DNA from 2 places in the Metabacillus sediminis genome. Region 2 is predicted to be linked to the other one. Evidence: riboswitches for the same ligand, from Rfam matches in the RefSeq annotation. Region 2 holds a riboswitch; the other holds the start of a gene.
The links. A riboswitch is a leader RNA that binds a small molecule or an ion and turns the genes downstream of it on or off. The one in region 2 is predicted to bind lysine.
Positions count from the first base shown of each region.

Region 1: linked by a shared signal. The riboswitch ahead of WCV65_RS17660 (amino acid permease) and the one ahead of WCV65_RS14775 (aspartate kinase) in region 2 are both predicted to bind lysine.

Region 1 is NZ_CP147407.1:3,375,498-3,387,486, forward strand. Features, by position in the region: gene tatA (twin-arginine translocase TatA/TatE family subunit) at 228-425, opposite strand; lysine riboswitch at 639-815, shown strand; gene WCV65_RS17660 (amino acid permease) at 935-2,368, shown strand; gene WCV65_RS17665 (cation:dicarboxylase symporter family transporter) at 2,442-3,695, opposite strand; gene WCV65_RS17670 (D-alanyl-D-alanine carboxypeptidase family protein) at 3,953-5,128, opposite strand; gene WCV65_RS17675 (UDP-N-acetylmuramoyl-L-alanyl-D-glutamate--2,6-diaminopimelate ligase) at 5,336-6,823, opposite strand; gene fumC (class II fumarate hydratase) at 7,001-8,380, opposite strand; gene WCV65_RS17685 (GNAT family protein) at 8,424-8,966, opposite strand; gene WCV65_RS17690 (YvzF family protein) at 8,963-9,154, opposite strand; gene WCV65_RS17695 (EcsC family protein) at 9,432-10,292, shown strand; gene WCV65_RS17700 (DUF3243 domain-containing protein) at 10,444-10,773, shown strand; gene WCV65_RS17705 (SDR family oxidoreductase) at 10,798-11,547, shown strand; gene brnQ (branched-chain amino acid transport system II carrier protein) at 11,611-11,989, opposite strand, start outside.
Region 2 is NZ_CP147407.1:2,829,424-2,841,412, reverse strand. Features, by position in the region: gene WCV65_RS14800 (electron transfer flavoprotein subunit beta/FixA family protein) at 1-442, shown strand, start outside; gene WCV65_RS14795 (electron transfer flavoprotein subunit alpha/FixB family protein) at 509-1,486, shown strand; gene trxA (thioredoxin) at 1,838-2,152, shown strand; gene WCV65_RS14785 (hypothetical protein) at 2,510-3,019, opposite strand; gene uvrC (excinuclease ABC subunit UvrC) at 3,119-4,891, shown strand; lysine riboswitch at 4,957-5,132, shown strand; gene WCV65_RS14775 (aspartate kinase) at 5,249-6,481, shown strand; gene WCV65_RS14770 (YslB family protein) at 6,520-6,975, opposite strand; gene WCV65_RS14765 (succinate dehydrogenase cytochrome b558 subunit) at 7,548-8,156, shown strand; gene sdhA (succinate dehydrogenase flavoprotein subunit) at 8,188-9,951, shown strand; gene sdhB (succinate dehydrogenase iron-sulfur subunit) at 9,948-10,709, shown strand; gene gerE (spore germination transcription factor GerE) at 10,982-11,206, shown strand; gene WCV65_RS14745 (MarR family transcriptional regulator) at 11,356-11,802, shown strand; gene racE (glutamate racemase) at 11,812-11,989, shown strand, end outside.

The DNA.
Region 1 (11,989 bases), 550 kb from region 2:
GAATAGTTTACTATTTTGCAATTATCAATTTATTCCTGCATAGACTGCATATCCACAACGTTCGCTCCACATAATGGAATTATTTTAACATGCTCCAGTTCTATATTTCCCCTCTATGGGAGGGGGGGTTTCCACCTCTCATCTAAATGAGGGCTCTGCAATAGCCAATCGGCTTAAGAGCATTCAGAGCAAAATAAAACAGCCTGCCTAAGCAAGCTGTAAATTCATCATGGACGTGCCTGTTCTTCTGTCTTTTTAGCCGCTGCCTTATCGTCGTCTTCTTCCATCATACCTCGTGTAGCATTTTTAAATTCACGAAGTGTTCTGCCCGCCGCTTTTCCAAGCTCCGGCAGTTTTTTCGGTCCAAATAACAGCAATGCTACGACTAAAATCAATAAAATTTCTCCAAACCCCAAACTGCCCATCTAAATAACCCCTTTGTGTTACAGTTTGTCACTCTTGCCTAAATTATAGGGGATACCATTAAGAATTCCAAGTTAATTCTAGGAAAAATCTAATTGTTCGCTTAATTCAAGGGATTATAAGGAATTCTTCTTTACCTGTTGACGGTATAAAGAAAATCATTTATTATTTTCAAGAATCGCAATTAAATACGTCAAAATCCTCACTCTATATCTCGGTGAGGTAGAGGTTGCACCAATTATGAGTAATTAGTCAGAAGCCGTTGGGGCTAGTGATGACTGCTGAAAGGAAAAGGTGCCGAAGCAATTTGAACCAACATTCAGATTTGCTGGGCCTGTATTAAATAAGTACAGGACTGCCGCAGTCTTCATCCGCGGAGCGCTATCAGGAGATAGGTTGAGGCGACTATGTATACAAAACGCATGGATTGCTCCATGCGTTTTTATTTTGTACATAATCTCATCTGTCTTCCTCAAGATAAGTAACATAAAGAAATAGGAGGATTTATAATATGGAACAAAAAAAATGGGGCTTCTGGCTTCTTTCCGCATTTGTTATCGGAAATATGGTCGGATCCGGTATATTCATGCTTCCGAGCACGCTTGCTCAAATGGCAAGTCCGATGGGGGCAGCCTCCGCCTGGCTGGTTACAGGTATTGGGGTATTAATGATTGCCTTCGTGTTTGGAAATCTTTCCATGAGAAAACCTGAACTCACCGGCGGACCGCAAAGCTATGCAAAGGCTATGTTCAAATCTGAAAAAAACGGTAAAATAGCTGGGTTTAGTATGGTTTGGGGTTATTGGGTGGCGAACTGGATCAGCAACGTAGCCATCATTACCAGCTTTGCAGGCTATTTATCAACGTTTCTTCCGGTTATGAAGGATCCTGCCGTTCTTTTCACCATCGGATCACAGGATTTTGAAAAAGGCAGACTTCTTACATTTGCTGTATGTACAATTTTGCTGTGGGGCACTCATACCATATTGGTTAATAATTTAAATGCTGCAGGCCGGTTAAATTTTGCCGCAACAGCTTCGAAAGTAATTGGTTTTATGCTATTCATCGGGGCGGCTCTGTTTGCTTTTCAGGGTGCTTCTACGGGGAAATGGTATTTCGATGTACAATCTGCTTCAGGTGAACCGCAGGGACTCTTCAAACAAGTTCAGCTTGCTGCTGTTTCTACACTTTGGGCCTTCGTTGGGATTGAATCCGCTGTGATCCTGTCGGGACGCGCCCGTTCACAGGCAGATGTCAAAAAAGCGACCATCTTCGGATTGTTTGTAGCATTGACCATTTATATGATTACCACCTTGCTGACTATGGGCGTTATTCCAAGAGAAGAACTTATGCAGTCTGATAAACCGTTTGTTGATGTACTGTCTCTTTTCATTGGAGACGGCGGCGGGATTGCGATGGCGGTGCTAGCATTGGTTTCCTTGTTCGGTTCTACTTTAGGATGGATTTTAATGAGTTCGGAAGTAGCCTACCAGGCAGCTAAATCAGGAATTTTCCCTGCCGCGTTTGGTAAAAACAATAAAAAGGGCAGTCCTATTGTTTCCCTTACGATTACAAACATTATGTCCCAGCTGTTTATTTTCTCTGTAATATCCGGAACGATCAGTGAGGCTTATACGTTCCTTACTACCTCTGCAACACTCGCTTACTTAATTCCGTACCTCGTTTCATCTATTTATTATTTGAAGCTGGTCATTAAGGGCGAGACGTTTAATGAAATGAAAGGTTCAAGAGTAAGAGAAGGAATCATTGCTTCCTTGGCCCTTTTGTACAGCGTGTATGTTATCATCTCAGGCACATCGGATTTAAAAACATTTTTCCTGGGAATAGGTTTATTCCTAGTCGGGTTTATCGTTTATCCGCTGCTTAACCGAAATAATAAAAAAGAAGGCGGGAAGCTTGATACAGACACAGAGACTTTGAAATAAACATACAAATTTATGACGTTAAAAATAGAAAAAAAGCCATAAAAAAGAAGCTGGCACAGTGCCAGCTTCTTTTTTACGCTGTCTTTCTTGCTTCCTCCAGCGGTACAGGCTTGAATTCACCTTCCCACTTCGAGATGACAACTGCTGCTAAAGAGTTTCCTACAATGTTTACTACCGTACGTCCCATATCAAGAAGACGGTCAATTCCTGCTATGAAGGCAAGACCTTCAACCGGAATTCCGACAGTTCCCAATGTTGCAAGCAGAACAACGAAGGAAACCCCAGGTACACCCGCTATTCCTTTAGATGTAACCATAAGCACAAGCATAAGAGTCAGCTGCTCTGCGATGGACAAATCAATGCCGTACATTTGGGCAATGAAAATGGCAGCAAGAGCCTGATAGAGTGTTGATCCATCTAGATTAAAGGAATATCCAGTCGGGATGACAAAGGAAGTGATAGCTTTTGGACAGCCGAACCGTTCCATTTTTTCCATAATCCTTGGAAGGACCGTTTCTGAACTGGATGTAGAAAATCCTAGGATCAGTTCATCTTTCAGAAGCTTGATAATATGAAAAATGTTTACTCCAACGATTTTTGCAGTAAGGCCAAGTACGACAAGAACGAAGAAAATCATAGTAGCGTATACTAAAATCATCAGCTTGCCAAGTGGTATTAAAGAATCAAGTCCAAACTTTGAAACGGTAATTCCAATAAGGGCAAATACACCAAATGGTGCGAACTTCATGACTTGATTTGTTACATAAAACATGGTGTCTGCTGCGCCCTGGAAGAATGCGAGAACCGGTTTTCCACGATCTCCAATAGCTGCTACACCTAAACCGAACATAACAGAGAAGAAGATAATTGCGAGCATGTCCCCTTCTACAAATGATTGAAAAATGTTTGAAGGTACAATATTGACGAATGTATCGGCAATCCCGTGACTTTCTACACCTTCAGCCGTATCAACATAGCTTGAAATATCGGTTTTTTCCAATCCATCCTTATCAACTCCCGCACCCGGCTGAAAAATATTAGCCGAAAGCAAACCGATGACAATGGCGATCGTTGTAATGATTTCAAAATAAAGAATTGTTTTCCCGCCAAGTTTTCCAAGTTTTTTGGTGTCACCAACACTCGCGACTCCAACAATAATACTGGAAATGACAATCGGAATAACAATCATCTTAATTAAACGCAGAAAGATATCTCCAATAGGCTGGAGGTAGCTTACGACCGTGGGGTTACCATAAAAAATAGCCCCTACCGCAATACCGAGCCCAAGACCTATCAATATTTGCCATGCTAAACTGATTTTCTTCACATAGAACAACCCCTTTACTGTAATGAATAATCCAAAAAAAGAAGAAATTGGGAACTAAGGGTTTAGAATACGCCTACTACTCTGTGCACGCTGATAGTTCAATATCTTATCTGATATTTAACTTTTTTACAATACAAATTTCGACATGATTTTCACAATTCTGAAATGAGTATTTTTGTATCAGCAATGAAAAAGCGAATCCAGGACTATCGTCTGCATTTATATCAAAATAATTCTTCTCTAACAGAAGAAAAACTTCAATACTTTTTTGTCTGGATATAAAGGGCTCCTCCAACTCCTATAACTAAGAGAAAAGCCATCATGACCGACATGTAAAAATGGTTATGAAAAGAAACATCCTTGCTTGAACGATTCTGTTTTGGGGACTGGCTAATGCCCTGTCCTTCAGGGACAGCTGATTGCAGGCTTGCAGCTGCCAGAGTTCTTCCATCTTCCCCTACAACAATAAGCTTGTCCGCTTTGCCAATCTCTGTTGTGACCTTTTCATCATGGTGCTTTGTATAAAACAAAGGCCGTGTTAATTGAAGAGGTTCTCTTTGTTTATTTTTCAGAGCTGCTGTAGGAGCAATGTTTTCTGTTTCAAAATGAGTGAATCCGTAATCCAGCAGCTTCTTTGTATCATCATAAGTCCCTTGATCGTTTGGAGATTTGAGGGTAACTGCGATAAGACTTAGTCCATTTCTTTCTGCAGAAGTAACCAGGGTATAGCCTGCTTGAGAAACGAACCCGTTTTTCCCACCAGTTATCCCCTCATAAGGCTGCTGCTTTAGCAATTTGTGATGGGTGAAAATAGTCGTGTTCCATGACTTCCCTTCCCATTTCAGTGCTTTTGTACCGAAAATATTTGAGAATTCTTCATTCTTTTTTGCGTATTGTGTAATTTTAGCCATATCTGCGGCTGTTGTTTTATGTTCCGGATCAAAGAGTCCATTAGGATTCACGAAGTGGGTGTGGGTAACGCCAATTTCAGTCTGCAAATACTGATTTAAATCTTTTGAAAATTCACCGACACTTCCGCTTAAATGTTCAGCGATCGCTATTGCTGCATCATTTCCTGAATTTATGAGCATGCCCTGAATAAGCCGTTTTAAAGGAACTTGCTCCCCTTCTTCAAGAAATACCTTTGTTCCTTCTGCATTTCTGGCGTTCTTGCTTACGGTGACCTCTTCCTCTAAATTTCCATGTTCGATTGCATAAATGGCGGTAGCAATTTTCGTAATACTTGCAGGATACATGGAAGTAGATCCGTTCTTTTCGAATAGGATTTGACCCGTCTTAGCATCCATGACTAATGCAGCCTCACTCTCAAGGAGCAGCTTCTTATCGTCTTCTTCTTTACCTGCTGCTTTAACAGGATGAAAAAAAATGGATAGGGTGAAAACAGTAATTATTAGATGTAGAACTTGCTTCATAAAACTCATTCTCCTTATCTATACCCTGCGATAATCCTTACTTAGGATATCAACATCATTCTTCGAAAACAATGTAAAAAAATTGAACAGACTGCATATTCTTACACAAACCATCAATATATGGAAATAGCGTAAACAAATAAAACAGGAACCCAGTTAATGCTAACCCAGGCTCCTACAAAATTAGTTCATAATCCTATTCATTATTTATTCAGCTTTTTTTGCTTGCGCCGCAGCTGTTCTTTGCAAATAGCGTATCGTTTCTCCATCAGAAGAGGCCGGTAATTCAAATGCCTGCTGATAGGGTTCTGCACCTTTGCCGGTTACAACAATCCAATCCCCCTGCGAAGCATGCATAAACATATGTTGAATAGCCATGGTCCGGTCAGAAATGATCCTGCCTTTCTCATTGCCAAAAGCGGTTTGTAATTTTTCTAGCTCATTCAAAATTTCCTTCTCTGGGACACCATTTAAGTCATCCTGTGTAAGAACATACGCATCGCTTAAATCTGAAGATAATTTAATCATCTCACATCGCTTCGATTCATCTCTTCCGCCTCTGAATCCAAAAATATGGTACACCTTTTCCGCCCCGCACTCTCTTGCAGTCTTTAAACAATGATAAAGAGCTTCCGAGGTGTGGGCATAATCCACCATAAAGGTAGGCTGACCGGCTTCTTTATACACTTCATTTCTGCCGGGAACACCGGGAAATTTCATAAGCGCTTCTGAAATCACCCGTTCTTCAACACCCATTTCTTTAAGTGCCAAAAAGGCTAGTCCAGCGTTATAAATATTATGAAGACCTGGTACGGCCAACTGAATAAAATGCCCTCTGTTTTCTGTTTCATTCAAGATGGCAGCAGGGAACTTACTCGTTTTCCATTCTGATAAGCGCAAATTATTTCCCGTGTTTTCCCCAAACGTATAGATTTCTTTTCCTTCCGTTCGGAGATTTTCCGCAAGCTTCTCCCCCCAAACGCTATCCGTATTAATGAAAGCTTTTCCGGAATGGGACAGCTGTTGAAAGAGCTTGGATTTTACTGCAAAATATTCTTCCATTGTATGATGGTAATCCAAATGATCCTGATCGAGATTAGTAAACAATGCATAATCAAATTCCACACCTTCTACTCTGTGCTGACTAATACCGTGGGAAGAGACTTCCATCACCGCATATTCATCATTACTCCTATGAAGAAGTTCCTGAAGCTGAAGGCTGTCAGGAGTCGTATTGGAGGCGCGGTACCATTTTCCATTTATGTAATTGGCAATCGACCCGAAAAGAGAGCAGCTCAATCCAGCTGTTTCAAGAATATGTTTAATCATAAAAGCAGTCGTGGTTTTTCCATTAGTGCCTGTGATCCCAATCATTTTGTGTTTCTTTTGAGGCTCTCCGTAGAAAGCAATTGCAAGCTGAGCCATTTGCTTTCTGCTATCCACAAGCTGGATGCAGGGAACAGGAAGACGTTCCGGCTCTGCTTTTTCTCCTGCCACAGCAGCAGCCCCTGCTCTGATAGCGGCTTCAATATACTTGTGTCCATCCTGCTGATAGCCGCTGATGGCAATAAACAAATTGCCGGGTTTTAGATTTCTCGAATCCGATGTGATACCGGTTATTTCAATCCCTTGCCAGTCTTTCCTAATAGACTCAGGCTTTATGGATGAAGATAAAAGCAGCTGATGTAAATTCATAGGTGACAAACTCCTTCATTTCTCTATTTCACACATGGTTCGAAACTCGTCTTCTTTTTCTATCCTTTTGGCACTGAACCCATTTTTTCATATTATTTGCTGAATGATTCGCTTTAAATGCCGTTATATAATGGAAAACAAAGAAAGCGCGCCTGAATTCGGCGCGCCCTGGATCGTTTATTTTGGCTTTGTCATGTTTTCCGGAACTACATATTGATCAAATTGTTCTCCCGTCAGCAGATTAAGTTCGATCGATGCCTCTTTAAGAGTCAATCCTTCTTTGTGGGCATGCTTGGCAATTTTCGCTGCATTCTCATATCCAATATGAGGATTTAACGCTGTTACAAGCATGAGTGATTCATTTAAGTATTTTTTTATCACTTCATCATTTGGCTCAATTCCTTTAGCACAGTGAACATTGAAGGAATTGATCGCATCCGCAAGCAGCCGGACTGATTGCAGGAAATTATAGAGAATTACAGGCTTATAAACATTCAATTCAAAATTCCCCTGGCTTGCGGCAAAACCGATGGCTGCATCATTCCCCATTACCTGTACCGCTGCCATCGTTAATGCTTCACTTTGCGTTGGATTGACCTTCCCCGGCATAATGGAGCTTCCAGGCTCATTTTCCGGAATGGAAAGCTCTCCGATCCCGCAACGGGGACCGCTTGCTAAAAAGCGAACATCATTTGCAATTTTCATGGCATCCGCTGCAAGTCCCTTAATTGCTCCATGTGCATACACCATTTCGTCATGAGATGTTAAGGCGTGAAATTTATTAGCAGATGAAACAAACGGCATGCCCGTATAGTTGGCAATTTCGGCAGCGGTCATGTCACCGAATTCAGGATGTGCATTAATTCCGGTTCCGACAGCGGTTCCGCCAACCGCAAGATTAAGAAGGTGTGATGCTCCTTCCTCAATCATTCCTTTTGATCTTTCCAGCATATACGACCAGCCGCTTATTTCCTGTCCTAATGTAATAGGTGTTGCGTCCTGAAGATGAGTTCGGCCGATTTTTACGAGGTCCTTGAATTTCTCCGACTTCTCGTTCAGCGTGATCCGAAGCTGTTCTACGGCTGGAATGAGACGCTCCTTCACTGCTTTCAATGCAGCAATATGCATGGCGGTTGGAAACGTATCATTCGAGCTTTGACCCATGTTCACATCATCATTCGGATGAATACTAGTTTCTTCCTTTTCAAGCAATTCGTTTGCTCTCCGGGCTGCGACCTCATTCACATTCATATTGCTTTGCGTACCGCTGCCGGTTTGCCAGACAACAAGGGGGAACTGATCATCCCATTTTCCATCAAGAATTTCATCGCACGCTTTTACGATCGCTTGTGATTTTTCGCTCGACAGCTTGCCCAGCTGCTCATTAGCAATGGCTGCGCTTCGTTTTAGAACAGCAAAAGCATAGATGACTTCAAGCGGCATTTTCTCCGTGCCGATTTTAAAATTTTCTTTACTCCGCTGTGTTTGCGCGCCCCATAGTTTGTCCGCAGGTACTTCAATTTCACCCATTGTGTCCCTTTCGATTCTTGTCTCCATTATTCATCCCTCCCCTAGTTTCTATCCCCTTTGCGCTTAGACGCTAATCAAAAAAGAATGGAAATTCCTCTTTTAACAAGGAAAAAAGCATGACATCCTCATACTGCCCATTCATACGCTCATATTTACGCAGCCGGCCTTCATGCTGGAAATGGAGTTTTTCCAAAAGGTGAATAGACGGCTTGTTTTCAGGAACCACTTTTGCTTCAATCCGGTTTGCCTCCATTACAATGAAGGCATGATCCAAAAGAAGGAGAAGGGCCTCTTCCATATAGCCCATCCCCCAATACTGTTTGCCAAGCTCATAACCGATTTCACCCCGTGCATTCTCCTCGTCCCAGTCATTAAATCCGCAAGTTCCCAGAATTTCTTCTGTATTCAGGTCAAGAATCGACCATCTGTATGCTTTTTTCCTCCCAGCCAGCGATCGGAGAATGTAGATCATAGACCTCACTTCTGTAATGGTCGCAGCAGCCTGCATATTTAAATATCGGACAACCTCAGGATCGGACCAAATAGGATAAAGTTTCTCTGCGTCCCTTTCTTCCAGCTCCCGAAGCCGGATTCTTGCTCCAGCTTTTCTCATCGCTGCTCCCCTAAAGACTGGCTCTTTAATTTCAAATCCAAGTAGATGCGCTGATCTTTGGAATACTTGTACTTAGGATTGGTTCTTCCATATTCTTTTGATGTATATGTAACCGTATAATTTTTTTCAAAAGACTGGATGATCGCATCCAATTCTTCTTTATTACCCATTATCCGAATTTGTGCCACTTAAATCTTCCTTTTCCGTATGATTTCATCATCTTACCGGGTACTAAATGGAATGTCCAGAGGAAGATTCTTTTTCCCGCCGCTCATTCTTTCTTTATAATAAAGCTCTGTTAAACTTGGCTTTTGATTGCAGCTAGCAGGCGCTCGCTTTCCACTCCAATCAACAGGTGTTAAAAATTAACACCTGGCATTAACAAAGCCTATAATAAAAGAGAATGAAACCTTCTTAATAGATAAAACGTAGTATCACTAAAACACATGAAGAGGAGACATGATTATGGATACGAAAGAATCACTTCAGCATTCCTTATCCGAAGTAGATAAGTGGGAGAAAGATCAGCAGGGGTTATGGTTTTGGGAAAAAATCACCCGTCTTCCGTTTAAACTGCTGGACAAAATCACTCCCGCCTTCATACAAAAGAAAATCGGTGACCTTCTTGATGAAATCGGAAATTACGTTCAAACAGGCGGAAAATATCTAACTCAGGAAAAAATGATGCTTAAAAAGCTGTCAGAACAAACAGGAAGCGAAATCGAAACCATTGAAGATGCCTCTAAAGTATCTGTTCAGGATATGAAAAAAGTGTGTCTTGATATACGGGAATCCCGTGGCAATATCGCGACCGTTCAAGGTGCTTCTACTGGTTTCGGTGGAATGTTCACGCTGGCCATCGATATTCCTGTCCTTTTAGGGCTTTCTCTTAAAACACTCCAGGAAATTGCGATTGCGCATGGATACGACCCAAGCAAAAAAGAAGAACGGGTTTTTATCGTAAAATGCCTGCAGTTCGCATCTGCTGACATTGTCGGGAAGCAGGCCGTTTTAAATGAGCTATCCGGCTATCACACAAAAACTCATTCCTCTGAAGTCTTCTCCCAGCTCCAAGGATGGCGGGAAGTCATGTATTCATACAGGGATACATACGGAATAAAAAAACTGCTGCAAATGATCCCTGTTGCTGGCATGGTTTTTGGGGCTCTGACGAATCGTTCCATGATCAAGGAGCTTGCAGAAACAGGCACAATGCTTTATCAGAAGAGAAGAATTTTGGCGAAGCTGGATGAAATGGAAAAAGCAGAGCAGGAACCTGCATCCATTGAGGGCAGTGAAACACCAGCTCTTCCATCTGACGAATAGGCAAAACGACAGAGGGTTCCGGGACGACCGCCGGGATCCTCTGTTTTTGATTTGTCATTTTGTCTTCAACAGCACATCGAAGGCTGTAAATCCGTTTATTTCTCCATCTGGAAGGCTATAACAATATTAATCTTTCAGGAGGTGGATGAAAATGGCTTTTGAAAAAGACTCCGCGATTCACGATGAAAAGATAGAAAGCAAAATGGATCAGATGAGCAAGGAGGAAATGGACAGCATCTTGGATAACTTTGAGCATTTCAAATCGTACCTGCATGATAAAGTCAGCAAAGGGGAAAAGCTCGGGCTAAGTGAAGACATTCTGGCGAAAGCTGCAAAAACAGCAGCTGAATATTTAGCAAATAATGCAGAGCCAAAAAACCGTGAGGAGTATTTGCTGAAGGAACTGTGGAAATCAGGAAACGATGAACAGCGTACACATCTCTCCCATATCCTTGTGAAATTAGCCAAAAATGAAGCATAATAACTGCCCGAAAGGATGTTTTGCATGCAAAACAAAGTTGTGATCATTTCAGGAGCCACCTCAGGAATTGGAATGGCCGCGGCTCTTACATTTGCTGAAAAAGGCGCTAGCGTATATGCACTTGGCAGAAATGAAGAGAGCGGCAAGCAGCTAGAATCAAAAGCAGAAAATCTCAAAGGCTCGATTACTTTTTCTAAAACAGATGTCGATCGTGAAGAAAGTATAAAGGAATTTTTCGAAAGTCTCGGGGAAGAACAGGACGGATTCCACGTTCTTTTCAACAATGCGGGGATAGGCAATACAGCTATCGGACCGCTTAGCAGAATTGATGAGGAAGATTGGGAGAAGCTTTTTAATACGAATTTAAAGTCCCAGTACTTCATGATTAAGCATGCGGAGAAATACTTCTCAAAAAATGAGCCTGTCAGCATCATCAACAACGCGGCTATTGTCGGAAGCGAGAAATTCCCGCCTGCTCTCCCAGCATACAGCGCAAGTAAAGCAGGCGTTATTGCCATGACGAAATCGCTCGCCTCCCGCTTTGCGAAACGGAATGTCCGGGTAAACGCCATTTCGCCGGGTCCAGTTGATACTAAACTTGCCAGAGGTCTTTATCCAAATGAAGAATCCTATGAAAAGGCAGAAAAAAATCATCCACGAGGCAAATTCGGCAGACCCGAAGAAATTGCAAAAGCTGTCTACTTTCTGGCAAGTCCCGATTCCAGTTATATCAATGGGCATAACCTGATTATAGATGGCGGTTATTCTCTTTAAATTTTTAAAATCCCATAGCAGCAAAGTTTGATTACAAAAAAGAGGCTTCAAACGGCCTCTTTTTTACTGGTCTGCAGGTATTTTATTTTTATTGAAGCTGCTTACTGCATAGCCAGCTGCAGCACCAGCAATTGCCGGAAGCAGCCAGCCGATTCCCTGCGCAGAAAGCGGAATGGCATGAAACAAGCTATCAAGGCTCCCTTTTAATAGAGACTTGTTTAGAAATTCAGTGACACTGTACACTCCTGTGAAGAATACGGCTATATAATAAACAGGCTGATGGTTTTTGAATACTTTCTCCATTAATCCGATTGTCACCAATACCACTAGGATTGGATAAATGGCACTTAAAATCGGAACGGAAATACTCAATATCTGATCCAGCCCAAGGTTTGCAATCAGCATACTGGCAAGTGTAAATATAGCTGTCCACATTCGATAA
Region 2 (11,989 bases):
CTTGATCCTTGGCGGAAACGTTGCGATCGACGGCGGGTCTGGTCAGGTTGGGCCGCGCCTTGCAGAGCTTCTGGATATTCCTTACGTTACGACAATCACAAAACTTGAAATCCAAGGCCGCAAAGCAACAGTCACTAGAGACGTTGAAGGAGATTCGGAAATTATCGAAACCTCCCTTCCGCTTCTTATTACAGCGCAGCAAGGACTGAATGAACCACGCTATCCTTCATTGCCGGGAATCATGAAAGCGAAGAAAAAGCCGCTGGATGAGCTTGAACTGGATGACCTGGATCTTGAAGAAGACGATGTAGAGCCAAAAACAAAAACCATTGAAATTTATATGCCTGCCAAGAAGGAAGCTGGGAAAATCCTTCAGGGAGAATTGGATGCACAGGTAAAAGAGCTTGTCAGCCTGTTAAGAAACGAAGCAAAAGTCGTATAATCACTGTATCAAACGCTTGTTGGCTATAGCATGTTCGGGAATCCGGAGAAATAGGGGGAAATAATGATGGCAAGAAAAGTTCTTGTATTGGGAGAAGTTCGGGATCAATCACTGCGAAATGTTTCATTTGAAGCAATCGCAGCGGGTAAAGTTGTTTCGGAGGGCGGAGAAATTGTAGCCGTTTTAATTGGCGACCAGGTTTCCGCTCTTGCGGAAGAAATGATTCAATATGGAGCAGACCGCGTTGTAACCGTAGAAGATGAAAAGCTTGCTGCTTATACACCTGACGGCTATTCACAAGCTCTTATGGCTGTTGTGGAGGAAGAAAAACCAGAAGGAATGGTGTTTGGCCATACGGCTTTAGGAAAGGACTTATCTCCTAAAATTGCTGCTAAACTAAACTTAGGATTAGTATCTGATGCTACAGGTGTAGAAGAAGCAGGAGGCAATATCGTCTTCACCCGTCCGATTTACTCCGGTAAGGCCTTCGAAAAAGTAATCGTAACAGAAGGAATCATTTTTGCTTCCATTCGTCCTAATAACATTGCACCGCTTGAAAAGGATGAGTCCAGAAGCGGAGAGGTTCGTTCCGTAACAGCTGAAATTAAAGACTTGCGTACAATTGTGAAAGATGTCATCCGTAAAGCAACAGAAGGAGTAGATCTTTCCGAGGCGAAAGTGATTGTCGCTGGAGGAAGAGGCGTGAAAAGCACGGATGGATTTAACCCTCTTAAAGAGCTTGCTGACGTTTTAGGCGGAGCAGTAGGAGCATCCCGCGGTGCATGTGATGCAGATTACTGTGATTATTCCCTTCAAATCGGCCAGACAGGAAAAGTGGTTACACCTGATCTGTACATCGCTTGCGGAATATCCGGGGCCATTCAGCATTTAGCCGGAATGTCCAACTCTAAAGTGATTGTCGCCGTTAACAAGGATCCGGAAGCGAACATCTTTAAAGTGGCTGACTACGGCATCGTAGGAGACCTATTCGAAGTCATTCCGATGCTGACGGAAGAGTTTAAAAAATTGAAGGTTCATTCTTAATCATAAACGAAATATTATGAAATTCCCTCGGATGATTCCGGGGGGATTTTTTAAGGAAATGACCCTATTCCTGTAATAGAATGGTTTTGAGAAAACGCCCATTAAAACGAAAACGGCCTTTACTATAGGCTATGTAAAAGCATGATGTTGTTTTTTAACACCTGTTGATTGGAGCAAACGGCTGCAGCGGAAATCAACAGCCTGTTTAACTGAGCTTTACAAAGCTAATCAGACTTTTGTGTTTTTCCATATTTAAATGGGAATAATGACATCGAGGCAAATTCTTAGCACACTCAAAGGTTAGGTGCTATACTAAGTGCATATTCTTTAAGATTTTAGGAGGAATACAAGATGGCTATTTCACACGTAACGGATCAAAACTTTTCTGCTGAAACTGGAGAAGGCGTCGTTCTTGCAGATTTCTGGGCACCTTGGTGCGGACCTTGCAAAATGATCGCCCCAGTACTTGAAGAACTGGATCAAGACATGGGTGACAAAGTAAAAATCGTCAAACTTGACGTTGATGAAAATCAAGAAACAGCTGGCAAATACGGCGTAATGAGTATTCCTACACTGCTTGTTTTCAAAAACGGCGAAGTTGTAGACAAAGCGGTTGGCTACCAGCCGAAAGAAGCTCTAGCCGAATTGCTAAGCAAACACGCATAATGAAAAATCAGCCCTCTTCCGGGGCTGATTTTTTTATGTTTAAAATTGGCCGGGCGTAAAACGGCGGGGGATTTATAATCCAAGCCCAGCTGCCCAAAAAATCGGATATACTGGGCAGAATAAATGGAACGGCCAGAATCGAGACTCGAACGGTTGATAAAGGGTAGCGGACGGACAGAATAAATCGATTGGCCAGAAACGGTGTGAGAACAGCCAGAAAACCCGGATCAACGGCCAGAATCCATACGCGAACAGCTAATAAAGTATAGCGGACGGACAGAATAACTCGATCGGCCAGAAACGGTGTAAGAACGGCCAAAATACCCGGATGTACGGCAAGAATCGAGACACGAACGGCTAATAAAGTATAGCTGACGGCCAGAATAACTCGATCGGCCAGAATCGAGACTCGAACGGCTGATAAAGGGTACGGACGGACAGAATAACTCGATCGGCCAGAAACGGTATGAGAACGGCCAGAAAACCCGGATCAACGGCCAGAATCCATACGTGAACGGCTAATAAAGTATAGCGGACGGACAGAATAACTCGATCGGCCAGAAACGGTGTAAGAACGGCCAGAAAACCCGGATCAACGGCCAGAATCCATAAGCGAACGGCTAATAAAGTATAGCGGACGGACAGAATAACTCGATTGGCCAGAAACGGTGTGAGAACGGCCAGAAAACCCGGATCAACGGTCAGAATCCATACGCGAACGGCTAATAAAGTATAGCGGACGGACAGAATAAATCGATCGGCCAGATAAGGCGTGAGAACGGCCAGAAAACCAGGATCAACGGCCAGAATATAGACAAGAACGGCTAATAAAGTATAGCGAACGGCCAGAATAAATGGATCGACCAAAAATGTTGACCGGACGTACAGGTTATAGAAGGCTATTCTTAGTAATTTTCGTGCATTTATCGTACAATAAAAGGCAAATGACTGGATGGAAGTGGTTAGATGAGAGATAAAATCAGAGAAAAATTAGCCCTCCTTCCCGATCAGCCAGGCTGTTATTTAATGAAAGACAGGCAGGGAACCATTATTTATGTCGGTAAAGCGAAGGTTTTAAAAAACCGCGTCCGATCTTACTTCAGCGGTTCTCATGATGGGAAGACGCAGAGGCTGGTTAATGAAATTGAGGACTTTGAATACATCGTAACGTCCTCGAATATAGAAGCGCTGATTCTGGAAATGAATTTAATTAAGAAATACGATCCTAAATATAATGTGATGCTGAAGGATGATAAATCCTTTCCTTTTATTAAAATTACGGGAGAACGGCACCCGCGCCTGATTGTTACGAGGAAAATTAAAAAGGATAAGGGGAAATACTTTGGGCCGTATCCGAATGTGCAGGCAGCAAGGGAAACGAAAAAGCTGCTTGACCGGCTGTATCCGCTCCGGAAATGCAACAGTATGCCTGACCGGGTTTGTCTTTACTATCACATGGGGCAGTGTCTGGCACCATGCGTCTATGATGTTACCGCTGAGACGAACCGGAAAATGGTCGATGACATCAGCCGTTTTCTAAATGGCGGCTACGAAGAAATTAAAACGGATTTAACTGATAAAATGTACAAAGCATCCGAAGCGATGGATTTTGAAAGGGCAAAGGAATACAGAGATCAAATTGTTCACATTGAAGCTACGATGGAGAAGCAAAAGATGTCGATGACCGACTTCGTAGACAGGGATGTATTTGCATATGCGTATGATAAAGGCTGGATGTGTGTTCAGGTATTTTTCGTGCGTCAGGGGAAACTGATTGAACGGGATGTTTCAATGTTTCCTATTTATAATGAACCGGATGAAGAATTTTTAACTTTCCTTGGGCAATTTTATCAGCAGAGCAGTCATTTTCTTCCGAAAGAAATCATGATTCCCGATAGCGCAGATGCAGCTATGGCTGAGCAGCTTTTGAATATTCGTGCTCTGCAGCCTAAGCGTGGAGCGAAGAAGGATTTACTGATGCTTGCCCATAAAAATGCCAAAATTGCTCTTGGGGAAAAGTTCTCTCTTATTGAACGGGATGAAGAGCGGACGATTAAGGCGATTGAAAATTTAGGGGAGAAGCTCGGGATTGCTGTGCCGATCCGGATTGAAGCTTTTGATAACTCCAACATCCAAGGCTCTGATCCTGTTTCTGCGATGATCGTTTTTATCGATGGAAAACCGGCGAAAAAGGAGTACAGGAAATATAAAATCCGCACTGTAACAGGTCCGGATGATTATGAGTCGATGAGAGAGGTAGTAAGGAGAAGGTATACCCGTGCATTAAAGGAAAATCTGCCGCTGCCGGACCTGATCGTAATTGATGGGGGTAAGGGCCAGATTTCTGCAGCTAAGGATGTGCTTGAAAATGAACTGGCGCTGGAAATTCCCGTTGCCGGTCTTGTAAAGGATGACAAGCATCGCACGTCCAATCTCATGCTTGGAGATCCTCTTGAACTGATTCAGCTGGAACGGAATTCACAGGAATTTTACCTGCTTCAGCGAATTCAGGATGAGGTTCACCGATTTGCGATCACCTTTCATCGGCAAGTGCGAGGGAAAAATGCAATCCAATCTATCTTGGATGAGATTCCAGGCATTGGGGAAAAGCGGAGGAAGATGCTGCTTAAGCATTTTGGATCCGTTAAAAAAATGAAGGAAGCTACTGTTGATCAGATCAAGGAAGCGGGAGTACCTTATGCAACCGCAGAGCTAATCTATGAAAAATTAAAAGAATAAGCTTGTGCTTTCCTGAAACCTTTGCTACAATACAAACTAATTTAATACGGTCGTTTAGTTCGTTAAATGACGATAGAGGTGCGAACTTCAATAGTAAGCATAAACAGGAAAATGGTTTCCGTTTACTTATGCTGAAAGGGGAGCGTCGCCGAAGAAGAAAGGGTGCCATTGCTGTTTCTTCTGGTTTTGCATTGAATAAATGCAGGGCTGTCAAGATTAATCTTGGAGAGCTATCTCATTGTATGAATGAAGAATTTTTTCGTTTATGCAAGCAATGAGATGTCTGTCTCATTGCTTTTTATTTTGGCCTCTAACGTTTGAACTTGCGATTTACTTTGACCAAAGGAGCGATAACGCGTGGGACTGATCGTGCAAAAATTCGGCGGAACATCCGTGGGATCTGTAGAAAGAATTTTGAATGTTGCAAACAGGGTGATTCAGGAAAAGGAGAACGGTCATGACATCGTGGTAGTGGTGTCGGCAATGGGAAAAACAACGGATCAGCTCGTTTCACTGGCAGGAGAAATTACGTCGAAACCAAGCAAGAGAGAAATGGATATGCTGCTGACAACCGGCGAGCAGGTCACGATTTCGCTATTAACAATGGCTCTTCAGGAAAGAGGGTATGAAGCGGTTTCCTATACAGGCGGACAGGCGGGCATTTTAACCGAATCCCGTCATGGGAATGCCAGAATTACAAATATTGAGGATGATCGGATCTCAAATGATCTCGCTCACGGGAGAATTGTGGTTGCTGCCGGCTTTCAGGGGAAAGATGAGAACGGAGAAATTACAACACTCGGACGCGGAGGCTCGGATACAACTGCAGTTGCACTGGCTGCCGCTCTTAAAGCAGATAAGTGCGATATCTATACAGACGTAACCGGTGTATACACAACAGATCCGCGCTACATTCAGGGAGCGAGGAAGCTTGCAGGGATTTCCTATGATGAGATGCTTGAGCTTGCTAATCTTGGAGCTGGTGTTCTTCATCCGAGAGCAGTTGAATTTGCAAAAAATTATCAAGTTGCATTAGAAGTGCGTTCCAGTATGCATGATGAACGCGGAACGCTAATCGAGGAGGAAAGTACGTTGGAAGAAAATTTAATTGTTAAAGGGATTGCATTTGAGGATCAGGTTACGAGAGTATCAGTATGCGGTCTTCCGAATGACTTAAGTACGCTTTCTACCATTTTCACTACACTTGCAGAGAATGGCGTGAATGTAGATATCATTATTCAGAGTGTGACAGATAAAGAGAATGCGTCTATTTCTTTCTCCGTTAAAACAAACGATCTTGAAGAAACGATTGACGTGCTTGAAACGCATAAAGGCAAAATAAAATTTAAAAAAATTGAGTCTGAAAAAGGTCTTTCGAAGGTTTCCATTGTTGGCTCTGGAATGGTTTCCAATCCAGGTGTGGCAGCAGGAATGTTCTCTGTTCTGGCAAAAGAAGGCATTCAGGTAAAGATGGTTAGTACTTCTGAAATAAAGGTGTCAACTGTAGTTGAACAGGAGGATATGGTCCGTGCAGTAGAAGCGCTGCATGAAGCATTCGAACTGTCTGGCCAAAAAGCACCCGTAAGATAATGAAAAAACAGGCACCCGAGGGTTTGCCTGTTTTTTGCTTACTCAGTAATCATGTCTTTTTTATCCCATTTTACAGTCAGAATTACTTTTCCGGCCCGGCGTTTCACCTGCTCAAAGCTTTCAGCGGCATGCTTGCCGATTGTTTGCACCTGTTCTGCAATAAATCCGGCTTCCAGCTGAAAGGATGGCTCCTTTTTCGATTGAAAGCGCAGCTGAATGATGTCTGATGATAATTCAAATTCCATTTCACCCTGTTTCTTATGTACGAGAGATAAGGTTCCCCAGCCTGCTTGTGTAAAAAACTGAGGAAGTTCTTCTACAGCTTCCAGCGGGTAATGCCTGGCAAGCTTTCTGCCAGCCCAATAAAGCATGGACTGATACTCCTGTCCGAGGATTTCGGGAAGCAGGATTTCACGAAGCAGCTCATGGCCAAAAGCAGGGACGCTCAAATCCTCAAATGCTCCAGCCTCTACCTGATTACGGATACTTTTCATATTCTTTCCCCTCTTTCTAAGCCCATTATATATCAGAGAGGGGGGGATTAACATGAAATAAAAGGAAGATTAGCAGAGCAGCGTGCATCAATGGAGAGTTCTCGTCTATAAGCTAAGAAACACTCTTGTTTTATAGCCATTTTAAGTTTGGATGACAATTTTACAGCAAGGACCAAAAGTTTATATACATATTTTTTTCTGTATTTCAATATATTAATAAAATTAATTTTGTAAAAATCCATAACAATTCCGAAAATTATAATTTATGAACACGTTTTCTTGACGCTCTATAATGTTAGGAGTAAAATGAATTTGTCACATTTTATCAGTTATTATTAAGGTGGAACAGCGATTAGTTAAAAGTTTCCAACTGCTCAATGCCAGATTGAGATACTTGCTTCCTGATCTTGCAGGTGAAGGAAAAGCCAGCGATTTCAGGAAATATTTTGGGGTAAAATGCTATTTTAATAGCTTGCCAGTAACTAATCCTCTCGTGTTCCGGGCTGAAAAATGGGGATAAGAGAAACCCGATAAAAAATTAGAACGAACTTTGATTAGGGGGTAAAGGATTTATGGCTGGAAATAAGGAGTTTGCGCTGCGCAGACTGCACTCGCTGCTGGGGGTTATTCCTGTAGGAATCTTCCTGATTCAGCATCTTGTGGTTAACAACTTTGCTACTAGGGGAGAACAAGCATTTAATGATGCTGCTCATTTTATGGAAAGCCTTCCATTCAGGATTGTGCTTGAGACGGTAATCATTTTCCTGCCGCTATTATTCCATGCTATTTATGGTGTTTATATTGCTTTTACGGCAAAAAACAATGCTACCCGATATGGCTACTTCAGAAACTGGATGTTTGTGCTTCAGCGTGTATCCGGCGTCATTACATTTGTGTTCGTTTGCTGGCATGTATGGGAAACAAGAATTGCTGCGGCATTTGGCGCATCCGTTAACTTTTCCATGATGGAAAATATTTTAAGCAACCCGCTGATGGTCGCTTTTTACGTAATTGGTGTTGTTTCAACGGTTTTCCATTTTGCAAACGGGCTTTGGTCATTCTGTGTTACTTGGGGAATTACGGTTACTCCGCGTTCCCAGCTAATTTCTACGTATGTAACACTGGCTGTATTCGCGGCTTTAGCTTATGTAGGTGTTAGTTCCATCTTTGCTTTTATTTAATGAGGAGACGTCAATCAAGGGAGTGGGCTAGATGAATAACAATCGTGTAATTATCGTCGGCGGCGGATTGGCCGGCCTGATGGCTACTATAAAGGCTGCGGAAAAGGGAGTCAGTGTTGACTTGTTTTCTTTGGTTCCTGTAAAGCGTTCTCACTCTGTGTGCGCGCAGGGCGGAATCAACGGAGCGGTAAACACAAAAGGGGAAGGGGATTCTCCTTGGGAACATTTTGATGATACTGTTTACGGAGGGGATTTCCTTGCAAATCAGCCTCCGGTAAAAGCAATGTGCGAGGCAGCGCCTTCCATTATTCATTTGCTTGACCGTATGGGCGTTATGTTTAACCGGACGCCGGAAGGACTTTTGGATTTCCGCCGCTTCGGAGGAACTCAGCATCACCGTACAGCGTTCGCCGGTGCAACAACAGGGCAGCAGCTATTGTATGCATTGGATGAACAGGTTCGCCGCTATGAGGTGGCAGGCCTTGTAAGAAAGTTTGAAGGCTGGGAATTCCTTGGGGCTGTGCTGGATGATTACGGTGTTTGCCGGGGTATCACGGCACAGAATCTTTCCTCTATGGAAATCAAATCCTTCCGTTCCGATGCCGTGATTATGGCAACAGGCGGTCCTGGAATCGTGTTCGGAAAATCGACGAACTCTGTCATCAATACTGGTTCTGCGGCATCAATCGTATATCAGCAGGGTGCTTACTACTCAAATGCAGAGTTTATTCAAATCCATCCTACAGCCATCCCCGGAGACGATAAACTGCGCCTGATGAGTGAATCAGCCCGCGGTGAGGGCGGCCGTGTCTGGACTTATAAAGATGGGAAGCCATGGTACTTCCTTGAAGAGAAATATCCTGCTTACGGAAACCTTGTTCCAAGGGATATCGCTACAAGGGAAATCTTTGATGTCTGCGTCAATCAGAAGCTTGGCATCAATGGAGAAAACATGGTTTATCTCGATCTTTCCCATAAAGATCCTAAAGAGCTTGATATTAAGCTTGGCGGAATCATTGAAATCTATGAAAAATTCATGGGTGACGATCCGCGTAAAGTGCCAATGAAAATCTTCCCTGCTGTTCACTATTCTATGGGCGGACTATGGGTTGACTATGATCAAATGACGAATATTCCTGGATTGTTTGCAGCAGGTGAGTGCGATTACTCGATGCACGGAGCCAACCGCCTTGGAGCGAACTCCCTCCTTTCTGCGATTTACGGAGGAATGGTTGCGGGTCCAAGCGCTGCAAGATATGCACAGGGACTTGATACATTTGCTGAGGACATGCCGGCAAGCGTATTTGAAAGGCATGAAAAGGAAGAGCAGGCTAAGTGGGAAGGAATTATGAGCATGGACGGAAATGAAAATGCTTATGTCCTTCACAGAGAGCTTGGCGAGTGGATGACAGCAAACGCGACTGTTGTACGCTATAACGATAAGCTTATGGAAACAGATGAGAAGATACAGGAATTGATTCAGCGTTATGACCGAATCAATATTAACGATACGGCAAAATGGAGCAATCAGGGTGCAGCCTTCACACGCCAGCTGAAAAACATGCTTAACCTTTCCCGTACAATTGTACTCGGAGCTTACAACCGCAATGAAAGCCGCGGAGCTCATTACAAACCGGATTTCCCGGAACGTAATGACGAAGACTTCCTAAAGACAACGATGGCTAAATTCACAGGCGATCATCAAGCGCCTGCTTTGCATTACGAAGAAGTGGATACGTCCTTGATTGCACCTAGAAAAAGGGATTATTCCAAGAAGAAAGGAGCAAAAGCATGAGTGAGAAAAAGATCATCCGATTCGTGATTTCACGGCAGGATTCTCCTGAGGCTGCTCCATATGATGAAGAATTCGAGCTTGAATACCGCCCGAATATGAATGTTATTTCTGCTCTTATGGAAATCAGGAGAAATCCGGTAAATTCAAAGGGAGAAAAAACAACTCCCATTACTTGGGATATGAACTGTCTGGAGGAAGTATGCGGTGCGTGTTCAATGGTCATCAACGGCAAACCGCGCCAGTCCTGTACAGCGCTTGTTGATCAGCTTGAGCAGCCAATCCGTCTTGCGCCGATGAAGACATTCCCGGTCGTACGCGATCTTCAGGTTGACCGCAGCAGAATGTTTGACTCTCTTAAAAAAGTTAAAGCCTGGATTCCGATTGATGGAACGTACGACCTTGGTCCTGGACCAAGGATGCCGGAGAAAAAGCGCCAGTGGGCATATGAACTATCCAAATGTATGACCTGCGGTGTTTGTTTGGAAGCCTGTCCGAATGTAAACAGCAAATCCAACTTCATCGGACCTGCTCCGCTATCGCAGGTGCGTTTGTTTAATGCTCATCCAACAGGGGAGATGAACAAATCTGAGCGTCTCGATGCTTTAATGGGAGACGGAGGCCTTCAGGACTGCGGAAACTCACAGAACTGTGTGCAATCCTGCCCTAAAGGCATTCCGCTTACGACATCCATTGCTGCGCTTAACAGAGATACCAATTTGCAGGCCTTCCGCAATTTCTTCGGAAGCGATCGCTCTTAATAAAGAAGGAAACCGCCGATCTATCAAGGTAGAGATCGGTGGTTTTTTTTTTTGAATAAGGCTAAGTTAAAGCAACATGTTGATTGGAGCGAACGCCCGCAGCGGAAATCAACAGGATAGTCCAATAGAGGTTTGTAAAAATTGGACGCCCCGATCACTGCCCGAAATTTTCAATTCAGTCACCGCTCTGCCTGAAAGCACATACTATATGTTGACTAATCGGATACCCACGTGCAAGCGCAGCTCTCACCTAGCAAGGAGGGTTACAATAATTGAAGGACAAAGAGTATCAATCTAAGCCATTACTCACGAAAAGAGAAAGAGAAGTTTTCGAATTATTGGTCCAGGATAAAACTACTAAAGAAATAGCAGGAGAACTCTTTATCAGCGAAAAAACAGTTCGAAACCATATTTCGAATGCGATGCAAAAGCTTGGAGTCAAGGGGCGTTCACAAGCGGTTGTAGAGCTCCTTCGGATGGGTGAACTAGAGCTCTGATTAACTGCCGGCCGGCCTTTACATAGGACCGCCGGTTTTTTCATGTCTGTCTTTAAGCGGGACTTGCATTTTTAAAGAAAAACGAGGAAAATAACAGAGGGAAACGGCCAATGTATCGTTTCTAATGCAAATGAGCGGGGTATGGCGTGATGAACGATAAACGATCTGAAAAAGGCCATGTAGCGGATATTGAAAAGTCGCTCAGGCGGATTTCGGGGAATATTAAACAAAAAGGCAGAGAAATACTGAATGAATATAAAATAACTCCACCGCAATTTGTAGCACTTCAGTGGCTTCTTGACCACGGCGATATGACGGTTGGGGATCTTGCGGGCAGGATGTATTTAGCGTGCAGCACGACGACAGATCTTGTTGACAGGATGGAGAAGACCAGTCTTGTTGTCCGTATAAGAGATGAGAAAGATAGGCGGGTAGTCAGAGTTCATTTGCTTAAAGAAGGGGAACGAATTATCGAAGCGGTGATTGAGAAAAGACAGGAATATCTCGATCAGCTTTTAATTCATTTTACTCCATCTGAAAGGCTCACTTTTGAGCTTCTTCTGAATAAACTGCAACAGGAAATGAAAGAAGAATGAGGCGATTTTTTGAATAGACCGATAGGAGTCATTGATTCAGGAATAGGCGGTCTGACAGTAGCGAAAGAAATGATGAGACAGCTGCCTAAAGAGGAATTGATTTATTTAGGCGACAGCCAGCGCTGCCCATACGGACCGCGTTCTGAATCTCAAGTACTGCAGTATACATGGGAAATGACAAATTATC